Linked DNA regions of Azospira inquinata. The protein of the gene in region 2 binds, or shares a complex with, the protein of the main gene of each other region. Links are inferred from orthologs where the notes say so. Each region holds a gene or a part of one and is shown on either strand. Other genes may lie near its edges.

Evidence for each region.
Region 1: the proteins of Azoinq_RS09495 (region 2) and dsbD are in contact, whole or in part, in a crystal structure (PDB 1JZD), measured with the Escherichia coli proteins. The link is inferred for Azospira inquinata from one-to-one orthologs.

Annotation. Positions count from the first base shown.
Region 1 is NZ_CP064782.1:1,666,907-1,671,356, reverse strand. Bases 1-2,996 are described here. They hold dsbD (protein-disulfide reductase DsbD), read right to left. Parts: upstream 2,497-2,996; coding sequence 505-2,496; downstream 1-504. Other genes in these bases: cutA (divalent-cation tolerance protein CutA), read right to left, coding at 2,526-2,858; ribA (GTP cyclohydrolase II), read right to left, coding at 1-290. In the rest of the region: Azoinq_RS07630 (sodium:solute symporter family protein), read left to right, coding at 3,201-4,450. UniProt on the Escherichia coli protein: Required to facilitate the formation of correct disulfide bonds in some periplasmic proteins and for the assembly of the periplasmic c-type cytochromes.
Region 2 is NZ_CP064782.1:2,064,775-2,067,812, forward strand. The notes cover bases 324-3,038. They hold Azoinq_RS09495 (DsbC family protein), read right to left. Parts: upstream 2,182-3,038; coding sequence 1,465-2,181; downstream 324-1,464. Other genes in these bases: rfbA (glucose-1-phosphate thymidylyltransferase RfbA), read left to right, coding at 324-778; rfbC (dTDP-4-dehydrorhamnose 3,5-epimerase), read left to right, coding at 778-1,359; Azoinq_RS09500 (UbiH/UbiF family hydroxylase), read right to left, coding at 2,194-3,038. Outside these bases: more of rfbA, read left to right, coding at 1-323. UniProt on the Escherichia coli protein: Acts as a disulfide isomerase, interacting with incorrectly folded proteins to correct non-native disulfide bonds.

The DNA.
Region 1 (4,450 bases), 400 kb from region 2 along the record:
CCGCAGTCACAGCGGCGGGAGAAGAGGCCGTCCCCGGTGAGGCATTCGGAGTGCATTCGGGCCAGGGGCGCCGTCCCGCCGTCCCCTCCTTCCGAGCAGGCCACTTCCCCCAGGGTCAGGGCCAGATGCTCCCGGCCCGTCTTCAGCTCCCGGAAACCGTGGAGGCGAAAGGTGGCCCAGGGGGTGGGCAGATTGCAGACAGCCACTTCTTCCACCGGGCAATTGGTAGCCCGGCTGGACGCGGCCACGGGGGAAGGGGTGGAGGAGGCAAGGGGGTCTTGGGCGGACACGATGGGCAATCGGGGTAAAAAGGTGAAGGAAAAGTAGGGTTCGGCGCCTTCCCGGCGCTCTCCGATCCAACCCCGGCCTGGGGGCCCAATCCCCCGGCAAACCGGGAGGACGGCCCTAGGGGCAAGGGGGCGGAACCTCAGGGGATTCCATGCTACGCAAGAGCGGAGCGGGAATAAAGGGAATTCTTTTCAACCAATGTTCAATAATTTTCAGCTATCTGCCGGAAACCGGGCCGGGCACCCGGTCCAGGCTGCGGCCAAAGCGGGGGGCGTCCTGAAAGCCCACCACCCGCAGATCGGGCACTTCCTTGCCGTCCCGGCCAAAGAAAATGATGCCCGGGGGGCCAAAGAGGCCGAAGCGGGCCAGCAGGGCCCGGTCTGCCGGGGAGGAAGCGGTCACGTCGGCCCGCAGCAGTTCAAAGCCCGCCAGACGGGCCCGGATGGCCGGGTCGGTAAAGGTGAAGCGCTCCATTTCCTTGCAGGAGACGCACCAGTCCGCATAAAAATCCAGCATCACCGGCTTTTTCGCTCCCCGAATCCGGGCGTCCAGGTCCGCCAGGGAATGGACCGGGGTAAAGGCCAGGGGCGCCCCTGGCGCCTGGGCCGCTACCGCCGGACCGGCCAGGGTCTTCAAAGGCTGGAGGGGGTCCCGGGAACCGGCCAGCACCCCCACCAGCATGGCAGCCCCGGCGATGAGCATGACAATGCCCAGGCCCTTCCAGAAGCGCAGCCAGCCCCCCGCGTGTTGGGGCAAGGGGTCCAGGGCGCGGAGGTAAACCGCCGGCACAATGAGCAGCAGGGCCCAACCCACCATGGTCACCAGGGGCGGCAACACGGGGGACACCAGCCACAGGGCGGTGGCCAGGAGAATGACCCCGAAGGCCTTGCTTACCCCGTCCATCCAGGCCCCAGCCTTGGGCAGCAGGGCCCCGGCGGAGAGACCGACGATGAGCAGGGGCACCCCCATGCCCAGGGCCATGGCAAAGAGGGCCACGCCCCCCAGCAGGGCATTGCCGCTCTGACCGATGTAGAGCAGGGCGCCGGCCAGGGGCGCCGCCACGCAGGGCCCCACGATCACCGCCGACAGGGCGCCCATGGCGAATACCGCCGCCCCATGGCCGCCCCCCAGCTGGCGGCTTTCTTCCGACACCTTGCTTTGCAGGGCGGCGGGCAGTTGCAGTTCGTAAAAACCGAACATGGAACCGGCCAGCACCACGAACAGCAGGGCGAAGGCCCCCAGCACCCAGGGGCTTTGCAGCACATTGGAAAGCAGGGTGCCGGTGAGCCCGGCGGCCACCCCCAGGAGGGCGTAGGTCAGGGCCATGCCCAGTACGTAGATCAGGGACAGACCGAAGGCCCGGCCCCGGGAGACCCGAGCCTCATCCTTGCGGCCATGGCCGACGATGATCCCGGAAAGGATGGGGATCATGGGGAACATGCAGGGGGTAAGGGAAAGGGCCAGACCGAAGCCGAAAAAAAGGCTCACCGCCACCCAGAAGCTGGCGTGGCGGAGCAGACCGGCGATATGGCCACTTTCGTCACCGCTGTTTTCCAGACCGGCGGCACCGGTTTCCGGGGTGGAGAGGGGCGTGGATGGGGCATCGGCTGAAGCCTCCGCCGCCGACCCAGCAGGGGCGGGAGCGGAAGCGGATTGGGCCGGGGCCGCCTTATCCGACGGGCTTGAGGCGGCAGGCTCCGCTCCGACCCCCGTCTTACGGGCTTCCCCAGGGGCCGCGGCGGCAGAGGCAGGGGCCTTGGGGGCGGCCGCCGGTGCGGCGGGCAGATGCACCTTCAGGGCGTGGTCCTGGGGCGGATAGCAGACCCCGGCGTCGGCGCAGCCCTGCTCCGTCAGTGTCAGGTCCAGATCCACGGGCACCCCGGTATTGCGCTCCACGGGCAGGCGGATGGTCACGGCGTCGTAATAGATTTCCACCGCGCCGAAATTGTCATCCTGCTTCTTTTTCCCGGCGGGGAACTGGGCCTGGCCCAGGCGCACCCCCGGGGTGTTGGCGGCAAACTTGAACTTGGCCCGGTAGAGGTAATAGCCTTTGGCGATGGCGTAGCGGATTTCCACCGTATGGTCGTCCACGGCCCCCAGACTGGGCTTGAAGGCAATCCGGGGATCGAGGAATTCCTGGGCCGAGGCAGGCGCCAGGTGGCAAAACGCCAAAAGCAGAAACAGGGAAGGCAGGAGCCGGCGCAGCATGGGCGGGATACTCCGAAAAAAAGCGGGGATCAGCCGGGACGGGATTCGTCGGCGATCCAGTCCAGATAACCGGGCAGGCCCTTGCTCAGGGGCAGGGCAATAATTTCCGGCAGCTCGTAGGGGTGATGCAGGCGGATCACCCCTTCCACGTCGGAATAGCGCTCCGCCGTGGTTTTGATCAAAAGCGGCACCTCCGGCCCCTCTTCCACCACCCCCTGCCAGCGGTACACGGACAGGCAAGGCGCCAGCACATTAACGCAGGCGGCGAGACGGGATTCCACCAGCTGCTTGGCGATTTTTTCCGCCGTGGGCTGATCCGGGCAGTTGGTGAGGACGACGAGGAATTGGTTAGCTTGGGCCATGGCGGGCCATTCTACTACGGTGGGCCGGGAGGAAGCCGGGCCCCAACCGGGTTAGCCGCCGGAAGAAACCCGGCCTCCCCGCTCCGGACCCACCCTAGCCCTATCCCCACCAGTCCCCGCCCACCGCTCCACCCCCCTCCAGCCCCGGCAAAAAAACCCCGCCCCGTCAGGTTTCCGGGGGTTCCCCTACCGCTATAATGCGGCCCAATCCGCTGCGGCGGGCTTCCCCTGCCTGGGGAGGCCACGGCCCGGGCCCCGCGCCCCGGATGCCCTGGGACGGCCGAGGCCGACGGTCAAGCGGTGCGCCTTCCCCCCCCCCCATTTTTTTTGCCGCTTCCGCCCATGTTGCTCTGGTTCGTCATCACCTACTGGGTCATCTCCGTCGCCATCGGCCTCTATGCCGCCACCCGGGTCCATAACACCCGGGACTTCGCCGTCGCCGGCCGTCATCTGCCCTTTTCCATCGTCACCGCCACGGTCTTCGCCACCTGGTTCGGCTCGGAAACCGTGCTGGGCATTCCCGCCACCTTTCTCAAGGAAGGCCTGTCCGGGGTGGTGGCCGATCCCTTCGGCTCCTCCCTGTGCCTGATTCTGGTGGGACTCTTTTTCGCCGCCCCCCTGTACCGGAAGAATCTCCTCACCATCGGGGACTTTTACCGGCAGCGCTATGGCCGCTGGGTGGAGGTGCTCACCACCCTGGCCATCGTGGTCTCCTACCTGGGCTGGGTGGGGGCCCAGCTCACCGCCCTGGGCCTGGTCTTCAACGTGGTTTCCGACGGCCAGATCACCCGGCTGGCGGGCATGGGCATCGGCGCTGGCACCATCCTCATTTACACCCTGTTCGGTGGCATGTGGTCCGTGGCCATTACGGACTTTATCCAGATGATCGTCATTGTCCTGGGCATGCTCTACATCGGCGGGGAGGTTTCCGGCATGGCCGGAGGCGTGGGGGCCGTGGTGCACCACGCCGCCAGCACGGGCAAATTCCAGTTCTGGCCCGCCCCGGACGCCAAGGAGGTGATCGGCTTCCTGGCCGCCTGGATCACCATGATGTTCGGCTCCATTCCCCAGCAGGACGTGTTCCAGCGGGTCCAGTCCTCCAAGACCGAGCGCATCGCCATCTGGGCCTCGGTGCTGGGGGGGGTGCTCTACTTCCTCTTCGCCTTCGTGCCCATGTTCCTGGCCTACGCCGCCACCCTCATTGACCCGGCCATGGTGGCCCGGCTCATGAATAGCGATTCCCAGATGATCCTGCCCCGGCTGGTGCTGGAAAAGGCCCCCCTCTTCGCCCAGGTGATGTTTTTCGGCGCCCTGCTGTCGGCCATTAAAAGCTGCGCCTCCGCCACCCTCCTGGCCCCCTCCGTCACCTTTACGGAAAACATCCTGCGCCCCCTCCTGCCCCACCTCTCCGACCACCGGCTGCTGCGGGCCATGCGCCTGGTGACCCTGGGCTTCACCGCCCTGGTCACCCTCTACGCCATGAATTCCCACGCCAGCATTTTCAAAATGGTGGAAAACGCCTACCAGATCACCCTGGTCTGCGCCTTCGTGCCCCTGGTGGCCGGGCTCTACTGGAAGCCCAGCACCAACCA
Region 2 (3,038 bases):
CATGATCTATTACCCCCTGAGCACCCTGATGCTGGCGGGGATACGGGATATTCTGGTGATTTCCACCCCCCAGGACACCCCCCGTTTTACCCAGCTCCTGGGGGATGGGAGTCGTTGGGGCCTCAACCTTCAATACGCGGTTCAGCCCAGTCCGGATGGCCTGGCCCAGGCCTTTGTCCTCGGGGCGGATTTCATCGGCCAGGGGCCCAGTGCCCTGGTCCTGGGAGACAATATTTTCCACGGCAACGATCTGGCGTCGATGGTCCAGGGGGCGGCGGACCAGCCCAGGGGCGCCACCGTTTTTGCCTATCCGGTGACGGATCCGGAGCGTTACGGGGTAGTGGAATTCGACGCCAACTTTCACGCCCTATCCATTGAGGAAAAACCGGCCCACCCCAAGTCCCGTTACGCGGTAACCGGCCTTTACTTCTACGATGACCAGGTGGTGGATATTGCCCGCCGCATCCGTCCTTCCGCCCGGGGGGAGTTGGAAATTACGGACGTGAATCGGGCCTACCTGGAGCGGGGCCAGCTCAATGTGCAGATCATGGGCCGGGGCTACGCCTGGTTGGATACGGGGACCCATGATTCCCTATTGGAAGCAGGCCAGTTCATCGCCACCCTGGAACGGCGCCAGGGCCTGAAAGTGGCTTGTTTGGAAGAAATTGCCTGGCGCCAGGGCTGGGTGGATGATGCCCATCTGGCGGCCTTGGCCGAGCCTTTGGCGAAGAATGCCTATGGCCTGTATTTACAAGCCTTGTTGCAGGAGAAAGCCTAATGGAAGCGAGGCCTTTGCGTATTCCGGAGGTGTTGCTGCTGGAACCCCGGGTTTTTGGGGATGAGCGGGGATTCTTTTTCGAAAGCTACAACCAACGGGAGTTTGCCGCCCTTCTCGGCGAAACCGTGGCGTTTGTGCAGGACAACCATTCCCGGAGCAGCAAGGGGGTCTTGCGGGGCTTGCATTACCAAATCCAGCATCCCCAAGGGAAGCTGGTGCGGGTGGTCCAGGGGGAAGTCTTCGATGTGGCGGTGGATATTCGCCCGAGTTCCCCCACTTTCGGGCAATGGGCGGGGGCGACCCTGACCGCGGAAAACAAACAGCAGCTCTGGATTCCCCCCGGTTTTGCCCATGGCTTTTCCGTTCTCAGCGAGAGCGCGGAATTTCTCTACAAGACCACCGATTACTGGTTCCCCCAGTTTGAGCGCTGCATCGCCTGGAACGATCCGGATCTGGCCGTGGAATGGCCTTTGGGCTCGGTGGCCCCAATCATCTCCGCCAAAGACGCCCAGGGGATGTCTTTCCGTGATGCCTGTCGGGAATTGGTAGCCCTGGGAGCGAACGAGCCGGGGGTGGCCTAAAGACAGGGGCCCAAATGCCTTGCGAGCTAACAAAAAAGCCGGAGCTTGTGACTCCGGCTTTTTCTTGTCCCCTAACTGGGTTTGGGGACTGGGGTTTGTGGTCGCTCAGTGGCCCTGCTGGGCCAGTTTTTCTTCGATTTTTGCTAGGGGCACGGCACCCGGGATGCGTTCCCCGTTACTGAAGAACAGGGTGGGGGTGCCGGTCACATTGAGGCGACGGCCCAGGGCCAGGGATTTTTGTACGGCGCTGGTGTCGCAGTCGCTGCGGCCGCCGGGCACCCGGCCTTCCGCCATGACCGTGTTCCAGGCCTTGGCCCGGTCCGGGGCGCACCACACCTGTTTGGCTTTTTCCATGGAATCGGCGGCCAGGATGGGGAAGAGGAAGGTGTAGATGGTGACGTTGTCCAGATGCACCATGTCCTTGGCCAGCCGCTTGCAGTAGCCGCAGTTGGGGTCTTCAAAGGTGACCAGGGTGCGCTTGCCGTTGCCGTGCACCTGCTTCACCGCCAGCTCCAGGGGCAGTTCGGAGAACTTGATGGCGGAAAGCTTGGACATGCGGTTGCTGGTGACGTTCTGCATGGTCTTGGCGTCGATCAGGGGGCCCAGGAGCAGCACGCTGACCTTGGCGTCCGTATAGAGAATCTGGCCTTCCGCATAGACCTCGTAGAGGCCCAGGTAGGGGGTTTTAGTAACGCTATCCACCTTGGCGCCGATTTTGCCTTCCACGGTCTTGCGGATGGTGGCGGCTTCGTCGGCCAGGGCGGGCAGGGCCAGGATGGTCAGGCCGAGGAGGGCCGGCAGCCACTTTTTCAACTTCAGCATGGATTACTCCGATCAGGATTCGAGGGCGTAGCGTATCAGGCTACTCTTTACCGGGGTGAGCCGGTTGACCCAGCCCAGTCCCAGGTTACGTAGGGTTTTCAAGCCGGGCACGTCTTCCCGGAAGAGGCGGCGCAGGCCGTCGGTGGCGCTTTGCAACAGGGTCACTTCTTCCTTCCTGGCGCGCCGGTAGCGGGCCAGGAAGCGCTCCTCGCCAATGTCCTGCCAGGCCGGGGCGGCGGCTAGCAGGGCAGCCAGGGTCTGGGCATCCCGGTAGCCCAGGTTGATGCCGTGGCCGGACAGGGGATGGATGCCGTGGGCCGCATCCCCGATCAGAGCCAGACGGGGGGCCACCGGCTGGGGCACCCGCATGAGCTTGAGAGCGAAGGTGGCGGGAGGAGTGAGAAGTTCCAGGGCTCCCAGGGTACCATTGCCGGCGGCGGCCACCCGGTGGCAGAAGTCTTCCGGGGGCAGGGCCAGCAATTCCTTGGCCTGGGCGTCCGGGGTGGACCAGACGATGGACATCCGATTTCCGGGCAGGGGCAGGTAGGCCAGCACCCCGTCCCGGCGGAACCACTGGGAGGCCGTATCCCGGTGGGGCTGGGCGGTGGTGAAATTGGCCACCACCCCCATTTCCCCGTAGGGGCTGTAATGGGCCGCCAGACCGGCCCGGTTGCGCACCCAGGATTCCCGACCATCGGCCCCCACCAGGAGCCTAGCTTCCAGACGGCGACCGTCCGTCAGTTCCAGATGGGCGGCGTCCGGGGTGAAATCCAGGGCGGCGGGGCTGGCCGGGCAAAAGAGTTCCACATTGCCCTGGCGCTTGACGTTTTCCCACAGCTCCAGGGCCATGAGGGAAG